DNA from 3 places in the Gordonia sp. JH63 genome. Region 2 is predicted to be linked to each of the others. Evidence: riboswitches for the same ligand, from Rfam matches in the RefSeq annotation. Region 2 holds a riboswitch; each other region holds the start of a gene.
The links. A riboswitch is a leader RNA that binds a small molecule or an ion and turns the genes downstream of it on or off. The one in region 2 is predicted to bind S-adenosylmethionine.

Region 1 (3,271 bases), 2.5 Mb from region 2:
GGCCCGGCGGCTACGCTCGGTGCCGGCTCAACCAGCAGTGGGTCAGGCCACGCGGTACCGCTGCTCGGCGAGCACCGGCAGGATCTGTTCGCGGATGCGGCGTTCGGTGGCCGCGCCGTCGATCGGGATGAGGATCACGGCGTCGGCGACCTCGGCTGCGTAGATGTCGCGGACCAGCGTGATCAGTCCGTGTGTCGTCCCGATGTAGCGGATGGTCCCCGAGCCCGTCTCCGACGACGCGTCCACCGCCGCAGCAGCGGCCGTGCGCGCCGACGCGGCGTCCGGGGCGACGGCCACCTCCACCTCGAGTGCGACCACGAACTTGGCCTGATCGTGGCTGCCGGCCCGCAGCAGGGAGCGGGCGCGCTGCGCCTCGCGGAGGGTCTCACGCCGCACGACGATCGGAAACGTCTGTGCGAGATCGTCTCCCGCGAGCGCGATCTGGAATCCCGGACGTCCGATGCTGATCGGGGCCGTCGGGGTGGCAGTCGGTGCGGCGATCACGGTGCCGCGGTCAGCACGTGCGTCGAGTTCGATGGTCATCTATTCACCCCTGGTCGAGTTCGGTCGGTCTGTTCGGTTCGCGCCCGGAAGGCATCGAGAATCCGGTCGATGTCGTCGACGGTGGTGCCCGCTCCGAAACTCGCGCGCACCTTGTCGGCCGGCGGTGCGAGGCCGTCGACGGTGTAGCCCGCGATCCCCGCGCGGTCCGTGGAATCGGTGAAGATCCGCAGCGGCGTGAAGCCGCCGATCGCGGCCAGGCCGGCGTCGAGACGTTCGGCGAGGCGGCGTTCGTGCAGCCCGATCGTCTCGGGTCCGAGATCGGCGAGCACCCGACACGCCTCGGCGACCGCGATCGCCCCGGAAACGCCGTCGGCGTCGGGCGAGACGTCGACGTCGGCGGCGTCGAACCAGTCACGACGGCCGATGAGGACGCCGGCGCCGTCCGTCTTCCGACCCGGTGCACCGAACGCCAGGTAGTCGATGCCGTGGCTGACGACGGAGACGGGCCGGTGCCCGACGAGTTGCGCGGCGTCGACCAGGATGCGGGCCCCGGACCGGTGCGCGAGCGAGGCGAGCCGGCCGATCGGCAGCACCTCGCCGGTGATGTCCGATACTGCGGCCACGACCAGGAGCGATGCCGGCGCCGAGGCGAGCTCGGTCTCCAGCGCGACCAAGGTGTCCTCGATGGTCTCGCAGGCCGGGACGAACCGCGCCCGGTCGCGCCCCTGCCGTGGTGAGCACCACCGCAGCAGGTCGGCGCCCTGCCCGACGTCGAGGACGACGACGTCGCCGGGAGTGATGCGCGCCGCGAGGTCGAGGGCAACGGCGGCATCGCGGGTGAAGACGACGGTGTCGTCGACCCGCGCACGGACGAACTGCCGCACCGATTCCCGGGCGGCGTCGAAGCGGACGTCGACTGCGGGCGACAGGCGACCGGCGGGTGCGGACAGGACAGCGGTCACGGCAGGAAACTCCTCAGACAATTCGCGCTTGCCGCGTCCGGTCGGTACGCGGCCGGGTCGTCACCCGGAGCACCCCACCGCGAAGGAGGGTTGCCGACCAGCGAGCCGGGGCTTGTCACTGGCACTCATGACCTACGACCAAGGGTCGTCGATCTCGCGCGGACGTGTCAATTTTCACTCAACGTGATCGGAAGTTAGGGCACACTTACCTGTAGCGTGTCAGGGGTGTCAGCGACTGATGTGTTCGTGTTGTCCCGCCCGCACGGCACCGTGCGGGGCATGGGCGCGGTCCGTGCGTTCACCGACGTCGACGCCGCCTCGGCCGCCCTGCGCGCCGGGACCGTCGACGGTCTGACCGGCGCGATCCCCTTCGACCTCGCCGACCCCGCCGCGCTGGTGGTGCCCGAAGTCCTGCACGTCGACGCGGCGCCGCTGGCGGGCGGGCCGCCACTGACGCGCACGCCGGTGTCGACGACCCTGTACCCCACGGCCGACGAGCACCGCGAACGGGTCGCGCACGCGGTGAAGCGGATCGTCGCCGGCGACGTCGGCAAGGTTGTCCTCGCCCGCAGCGTCGACATCGTGCTCGACGCCGAGGTCGAGCCTCTGCGACTTCTCGACGCATTGGCGGGCGGCAATGCCGGACACAACGCATTCATTGTCGATCTCGGCGCGGCCACCGGCTCGGGTTCGTGGCTGTTGGGCGCGAGTCCCGAAGTGCTGCTGCGCAAGTCGGGTTCCGTCGTCACCTGCCACCCGTACGCGGGATCGGCGCCGCGGTCACCCGACCCGGTCGTCGACCGCGCCGCTGCCGACGGATTGTTCTCCTCGGCGAAGGATCTCGCCGAGCACGCCTTCGTCGTCGACCACCTGCGAGACCGGCTGGGACACCTCTGCGACGACGTCGACGCGCCGTCGACCCCGCAATTGCAGTCGACCGGGGAGGTCTGGCATCTGGCCACCCCGATCCGCGCGCGGCTTCGGGACCCGGCGACCACTGCGCTCGATCTCGCACTCCTGCTCGGCCCCACCCCGGCGGTCTGCGGCACGCCGAGTGATGTTGCTGCGCAGATCATCCGCGAGGTCGAGGGTGAGCGCGGCTTCTATGCGGGGGCGGTCGGCTGGTGCGACGCCGCCGGCGACGGGGAGTGGATGGTCACCATCCGGTGCCTCGAACTCGAGGCCGATCGTCGCAGCCTCCGGACGTGGGCCGGCGGCGGTATCGTCGAACACTCCGACCCGCAGGGCGAACTCGAGGAGACGGCGTTCAAGCTGCGGACGGTCCTGAACGCGTTGGGCATCGCCGCACTCGACTGAGCGGATCAATTGCGGACGCGCGCGATCTTCGCCCGTTACGCTCGTCGATGATGCCCGACGACCTGATCATCGCCCGAAATCCGGAACAGGGCTCCTCACTGCCCTTTCTGGTCCGGATTCCGCTCGGCAGTGACGGGATCGTCTTGAAGGTGAGGGAGACCTGGCCGCGAACCAGCAAGGTCTATTGTCATCGCGCCGACGAATGGCCGACCACACCGCAGATCGTCGAACGTCTTCCGGTTCGGTCGGTGACGCGGCGCGGGGCGGCGATCGATCTGGTGCTCGACCGCGCTCGCGAGAATCGGTCACAGTTCGTCGTCACGCGGGCTCGCGGACGCGAGATGATCTTCTGGCAGACGCGCAAAACCACCAAGCAGGCGCGTCCAAACGTCACGCTTCCCAAGGCTCGGGCACACGGCCAGGCGCTCGAGATCGTCGTCGACACAGGCGAGAAGTACGCCTACTCCTTCGGTCATCAACAGGCGACC
Region 2 (3,271 bases):
CCCGGACCCGTCGAGCCCTTGCATCCGCCCAGGACGTTGGCGGAGATGACGCACCATTCGTCGGTGTCGATGGCCTGTCCCGGGCCGATCAGCCCGTCCCACCATCCGGCCGAGTCGTGGTCGGCGTCGGCGGGTCCGGTGACGTGCGAGTCGCCGGTCAATGCGTGGAGCGTGAGGATGACGTTGTCGCGGGACGGTGACAACGTCCCCCAGCGCTGGAACGCCAGGGTGACGTCGTCGATCCGTGCTCCGCTGTCGAGAGGCAACGAGCCGATGGGGATGCCGACGAGTTCCCCGTCCGGGAGGGTCTCCCAGTCGGGCTGATCAGATGCTGTCGCATTCAGGTCGATACTCACCGACAAAGCTGCCTCACCTGTTTCACTTGGCCGCCGCGAATCCCTGTTCGAGGTCGGCCAAGATGTCGTCGATTCCCTCGATGCCCACGGCGAGCCGGACCAGTCCCGGGGCCACGCCCGCGGCGAGCTGCTCCTCGGGGGTGAGCTGGCTGTGGGTGGTCGAGGCGGGGTGGATGACCAGCGACCGCACATCGCCGATGTTGGCGACGTGGCTGTGCAGGCTGAGCGCGTCCACGAACTTCTTGCCGGCGTCCACTCCGCCCTGGATCTCGAAGGCGATGATCGCACCCTGACCCTTCGGGGCCAATTCCTGACCGCGCTTGTACCAGGGCGAGGACTCGAGACCCGCGTACGCCACGGACTCGACCTGCGGGTGTGCCTCGAGGAAGGCGGCGACCTTCTGCGCGTTGGCGACGTGGCGCTCGATGCGCAGACTCAGCGTCTCCAGGCCCTGTGCCAGAAGGAACGCGTTGAACGGGGAGATCGCCGCGCCGGTGTCGCGCAACCACTGCACACGTGCCTTGAGTGCGAACGCGGGCGCGCCCAGGTCGGCGAAGACGGCACCGTGGTAGCTCGGGTCCGGCGTGGTGAAACCGGGGAACAGATCCTTCCCGTCGCGCTGGACCCGCCAGTCGAACGTGCCGCCGTCGACGATGACGCCGCCGATCGCGGTGCCGTGACCGCCGATGTACTTCGTCGCCGAGTGCACGACGATGTCGGCGCCGTGGGCCAGCGGGCTGATCAGGTACGGGGTGGCGACGGTGTTGTCGATGATGAGGGGTACGCCGTTGCGGTGCGCGACCTCCGCGATCCCCGAGATGTCGAGGATCTCGTTGTTGGGGTTGGAGATCGACTCACCGAAGAACGCGCGGGTGTTGTCCTTGACGGCGGCCTGCCACGACGCCGGGTCCTCGGGGTCCTCGACGAAGCTCACCTCGACCCCGAGCTTGGGCAGTGTGTAGTGGAAGAGGTTGTACGTGCCGCCGTAGAGGCGGGGGCTGGACACCACGTGCCCGCCGGTCTCGACGGCGTTGAGGATCGCGTAGGTCTCGGCGGCCTGTCCCGACGCGACGAGCAGCGCGGCGACGCCGCCCTCGAGCGCGGCGATCCGCTGCTCGACGGCATCCTGCGTGGGATTCATGATGCGCGTGTAGATGTTGCCCGGTTCGGCGAGACCGAAGAGATTGGCCGCGTGCTGGGTGTCGTTGAAGACATACGACGTCGTCTGGTAGATCGGCAGCGCACGGGCGTTGGTCACCGCGTCCGCGGACTGCCCGACGTGGATCTGCTTCGTCTCGAAGCTCCAGTTCTCGCTGGGATCGTTGCTGTCGAGGGTGCCGTCAGGGACATCAGACATGGCGATTCATCACTTTCTACGGTCGGCAGGGCCAACTCGACCCTGTTGGGGTCCGACCTTCGGACCCGCGCTTGCCGGGGATCGCCACTGCGATCCCGCAACCCGGTCATCACCCGGAGCACCCCACCGCGGAAGGAGGGTTGCCGATCAGCCAGCCGGGGCTTCGCACTGATACTCATGACCTGGCGACAAGGATATAACACGGATGTGAGCGCCCGAGAACCGTCCCGGTCACGCCGCGCCCAACCCTTGAGAAGTGCACCGGAAGGGTGCCGGTGGCTGTCCTCCGACCGAGTGAAATCGGGTGTGGTCAGATACGAAACCGCTGGTCAAGATAGTTAGCGACGCTCAGCGTGCTGTCGGTTCCGCGATCGCGGATCTAGAGTTCGGGACAGCCCCGGCTGCACCGGAATGCTCCGCTCAGGTGGTCCGGGTTCGCACAGGAGCGCTCATGGCCGTGATGGCTCATCTCCGGACCCGACGCGTCGCTCTGTTGGCCGCCTCGATGTCGACGTTGTCGACCCTCGCCGCATTCGGCTTCACCGGGGTGGCGGCGGCGACAGCCGGCGGGCCCTCGTGCAGCGGTGCCGTCGTGGTGGTCGGGGGGACCGTCGACGCTGAGTCGCTATTGCTCGAGGGCGTCAAGGAGCGTTACCGCGAGCAGGGCTATGAGGTGATCAACGCGCCCTACCCGGCGACCATATGGCCGCTCGGAGCGACGGGGTACGACCGCAGTACCGAACAGGGGATCGCATCGACGGCGTCCGCGATCTCGTCGTATCGAGAAGCGTGCGGGTCCGAGGCGCCGGTGGTGGTGACGGGCTATTCGCAAGGGGCGCGCATCGCTGGAGACGTGCTCGCCGGTATCGGCAACGGCCGGAAGTTCGATGTCGCGAACACGCCCGACGATCCCAGCGACGACGTCGTGATCTCCGACGTCGGGGTGTCGGGCGAGCTGTATTCGGATCCGCGGCAGGCCGGTGACAAGACCGGGCGAGGTATCGAGTTGTCGCTGATCGGGATCATCCCGGGTCTGACCATGTCGGGGTCGCGTGGTGCCGACAGTACGGACGCCGGCTTCGGGACGGTCAGCGACCGGGTCGTGTCGGTGTGCATCGAGGGCGACCCGATCTGCGACCTGCCCGATCCCGTCTACGACCCGATCGGCGCCATCGACGGCATCCTCGGCTACCAGGTCAAGCATTTCCTGTATCCAGAGGAGATGTCGGGCAACCCGCTGCAGCCGGGATACACGTGGGCGAAACGTCCGGTCGAATGTGCGGACGGCGTCTGTATGGTCGCTGCGGACTCCGCACTCGCCGAACTCGTCCAGGGCTGGGCTCGCAACCTCGGCTACCAGGGCGCCATCGGCGATTTCTTGTCCGATCGACCGACCATCGGGCTTCCGTTCGGCATCGAACTGGCGAATCTGCAGCCGGTGGTCCGGCTGGTGCAGGGCTTGCTGCCGCCACTCCCACGTCTCGGGTACGGCGCATACCTACCCGACATCTTCGTCTTCGAGGACATCCTGCAGGGCATCGTCACCGCGACACCGGCT
Region 3 (3,271 bases), 870 kb from region 2:
TGCGCATGTGCATGCCCAGATCGATGATCGGGTCGTCGAGGGCACCTCTGCGCCGGTTCGCTGGTGCTGCGGCGAGTTCGCGGAGCCGCCATTCGGTTTCAGAGGCTGCGGACGAACCGATACGTGGATCTCCCTGTTGTGCAGCGACGTCGAAGGATTCGACGGCCACAATCGTCGGGATGGCTTGTGTCTGTCGCTGCCAGTCGACGACATCGACGTCGCTGCCAGCAAGGCGCACCAGCGCTGGTACGAGCCATCGTGACGGCACTTTCTCTGCGCCTCCTCGCAGATTGCCTCGTGGGAAGGTGACGATCCGCTCTGCACTCCCGGCGCTCACGGCGCCCTCGAAGGCGCGCAGCTGGCGCTGGTTGTGTTCGCGTGGCGTTGTGCCGACGAGTTCGGCTGGGAGGAGTGGATTCTCGGGGCGCGGCCTGGGAACCATTCCCTCGGCAGCGCCGACGACGATGCTGACGTCGAAGTCGCGCCCGACGCCGGCGGAGATCGGTGTCACCGCGACTCCGGCACCTGAGGTTCCAGTGATGCCGCGACGGCCTTCCAGACGGATCGACAGCGCGTCATAGACGCGTGCCGACGACGGCGGGGGTGCGATGCTGTCCATCAGGGCCAGCTCCGAGCACTCGGATCGAATGACGGCCAGGTCCGCACGGTCGACCTCGGACTTCGGTTGGCGGAAGTACTGATCGAGTAGGTTTGTGAGTTCCTGTGCCGCAATTGCCCAGTTCTGTGCGTCGACGGTGGCCTCGAGGCGGCGCTGCAGTCGTTTCACGAATTCGAAGAGCGCGACTGCGCGGTCATGGTGGGCGTCGGTCGGGACGACGCCCGGCAGACGGTCCCAATCGCTGCCCCCGACCACCGGAACCTGGCGCCGGGTGAGAAGCTCCAGGCGGCGTTGCGAGATCGACTCGCCGTTGCAGGCAGGTCTCTTGAGGGCGCCTTCGGCGAGGAGCATCAACAACTCTCGTCGAGGCATCGTCCTATGGTCGAGTTCGAGCAGACCGAGCAACGTGCGTGCAATCGGGCGGTCGACGAGAGTGTGAGATTCCGGCGCAATGTAGGCGATGTCCCCGCCGGTCACGTGCTCGTGGAGGAGCGGGAGATAGGGATCCTCGGCCGGGTAGAAGATACCGATCCGATGGCCGGGGATGCCGTTCGCCAGGTGCCTGCGCACGAGACGCACCACTGCGCGGACCTCCTCGTCGGCGTCCGAGGTGTGAATAACCTGCGTGGGCTCGGCGACAGACTGACTCTCGATTGTGTCCCCATGGCTTTTCACAGTCTCGATGAAGGACTTCTCGGCCGACGACGCGGGATTCAGCTGGTAGGCGATGAGGTGACCCGCGTCCGAGAGGCCCTGTGTTGCAGCCGCATAGGCCTCGTGTGAAAGAAAGTAGCGTTCGGCAAGCCGTGGGATCGCGGTCCGATAGACCCGCAGAAGGTCGGCGACCATCGGCGTGGCGGTCTCCAGTTCGGGTTGGTCGATCGCGGCAAGCTCCCAGGCCGCGGCGGACAGGGCTCGAGCCGTGACCGGTTGATCGGCGACCTTCTCGAACTCGCCGGGGTTTTCCGTCAACACTTGCTGAACGGCCGCCTCGAGAAGGGGATACGGCAACGGCAGGCGTGGCGAGAGGACTGGCGCGGCGAGTTTGTCGACCAACTGCGGCATCGTCAGGACAGCGGTGTTCGCCACGCCTCCGTTCCGGGCGAGGTGGTGCAAGACGTCGCGGCCCGAACCGTGGTTCGGAACGACGATCGTGACCTGAGCGAGTGGGTTGCCGGCCTTCGCTTTGATGACCGTGTCCGTCAGCTGGCCGAGCGGTCGCGTCACGGGCGCACCACCTTTGGCGAGGTGAGCCCTCCGTTGGGCTGCAACGGTCTATTCACGTGTCCTCCATCTGTCCCGCGCGTACCGTCCCGACCTTCGTCGGGGAATTCGCACGAGGTGCGATGATCAGGCCGCGCGAGGCTGAACATACTGCCGCTGACGACCAACACGTCGTACTCGGGGACCCAATGGGCACGATCCATGACACCTCGGTGGTGGGTGAGCGCGGCAGGATCGTGGGTCCACATCGTGAGGTCGAAGTCGTCACCGTGAATGTCGACAAGCCCGTCGTCGTGAACCGTCGTAGACACTCTGGTCGGTCGCCCGTCCAACTCCGATACTTTGCGTGCCTGGGTGTAGTGCATGCGATGCCCGCGGGCACGGCGCACACACTTGTTTGCTGTCTCGCTCGACTTCGACAACGCGATCGATCCTCACTTCGGCCTCTGCAGGAGGCGTTCTTGCCCGAGGCGGTAGGTGCGGACCGCTTCGTCATCCGGGCCACCCGTGAACGTCGGGTTGGCGTGCCGTTCGGCCGGTGCCTTCGAACGACCGCTCATGAAGTTGCACAACCATAACGACGAGCTCTGACAATCTAGAGAGACAACGACGGGCCGCCGGGCTCCCAACGCCAGGCGCGATCCGTCCGTCGACCGTTTGCGCATGCGATCAGCGAGAACTTTTGGCCCTTCAGCGAGAAGACAGCGACCTGCCCAAAGCGGGCCCCGAGTGAGCGGGCACCATCGTCTGTCAGTCCGAATACCGCGCGGCTGACCTCGCGGTACTCGTCGTCGAAGCTGGAACCGACGGCAGACGTCGAACGGATCCCGGCCGCGTGGAGTTCGCTGTCAAGGAGTTCGAGCCGCGCTGCGTTGTCAGCATTGGTGGGGTCAGAGTCGGGCTGGATCGTGGTGATCACGTGAAACGGCTCCAACGGCGTCTCGTCGTTGGAGCCGTCCGACGGCCACACCGTTCCAATTGCGGTTGCGATTTCAACGAGGACCTTGGTGCTCAGGTAGTTGTTCCACAGCTGGTCGTCGCATGCGTACTCGGCCAGTTTGGTGAGACTCGGCCACGAAAAATCGGAGTGCGTAGGCATGGTTCAGTCCGCCGACAGTCCGAGGCCGTCGAGCAACTCGCGGCGTTTCTGTCCCGCAGACGATTCCGGATCGCGAGCCGCTTCGACGATGTCCGCGACTTCGGGATCACCGGCGGCCAGGAGGTCGAGAGTCAACGTGAGGGCCTCTGGTGAGAGATTCAGGTCTAAGGACCAGCGAGCGCTTGGCCCAGAGCCGACCTCACCTTCATCGGCGAACCTGGCGGCCAGGTAGTTGCCCCATCGGACGGTCTCTGTACCGCTTGGATCGACCGCGGCGTCGACGAACAGTTGAATCAGCATCTCAGATGATGTGGTCAAGTAGTCGACCA

Region 1: linked by a shared signal. The riboswitch ahead of GR168_RS18965 (aminotransferase class V-fold PLP-dependent enzyme) and the one ahead of GR168_RS08140 (bifunctional o-acetylhomoserine/o-acetylserine sulfhydrylase) in region 2 are both predicted to bind S-adenosylmethionine.
Region 3: linked by a shared signal. The riboswitch ahead of GR168_RS12015 (PD-(D/E)XK nuclease family protein) and the one ahead of GR168_RS08140 (bifunctional o-acetylhomoserine/o-acetylserine sulfhydrylase) in region 2 are both predicted to bind S-adenosylmethionine.

What each region holds. Positions count from the first base shown of each region.
Region 1 is NZ_CP047235.1:4,278,376-4,281,646, forward strand. It holds gene GR168_RS18960 (hypothetical protein) at 43-543, opposite strand; partial or broken gene GR168_RS18965 (aminotransferase class V-fold PLP-dependent enzyme) at 540-1,412, opposite strand; SAM riboswitch class IV at 1,486-1,599, opposite strand; gene GR168_RS18970 (isochorismate synthase) at 1,707-2,783, shown strand; gene GR168_RS18975 (ERCC4 domain-containing protein) at 2,834-3,271, shown strand, end outside.
Region 2 is NZ_CP047235.1:1,799,750-1,803,020, forward strand. It holds gene GR168_RS08135 (homoserine O-acetyltransferase) at 1-362, opposite strand, end outside; gene GR168_RS08140 (bifunctional o-acetylhomoserine/o-acetylserine sulfhydrylase) at 379-1,713, opposite strand; SAM riboswitch class IV at 1,776-1,896, opposite strand; gene GR168_RS08145 (PE-PPE domain-containing protein) at 2,165-3,271, shown strand, end outside.
Region 3 is NZ_CP047235.1:2,668,385-2,671,655, forward strand. It holds gene GR168_RS12015 (PD-(D/E)XK nuclease family protein) at 1-1,846, opposite strand, end outside; SAM riboswitch class IV at 2,296-2,407, opposite strand; gene GR168_RS12020 (DUF3293 domain-containing protein) at 2,439-2,942, opposite strand; gene GR168_RS12025 (hypothetical protein) at 2,946-3,271, opposite strand, start outside.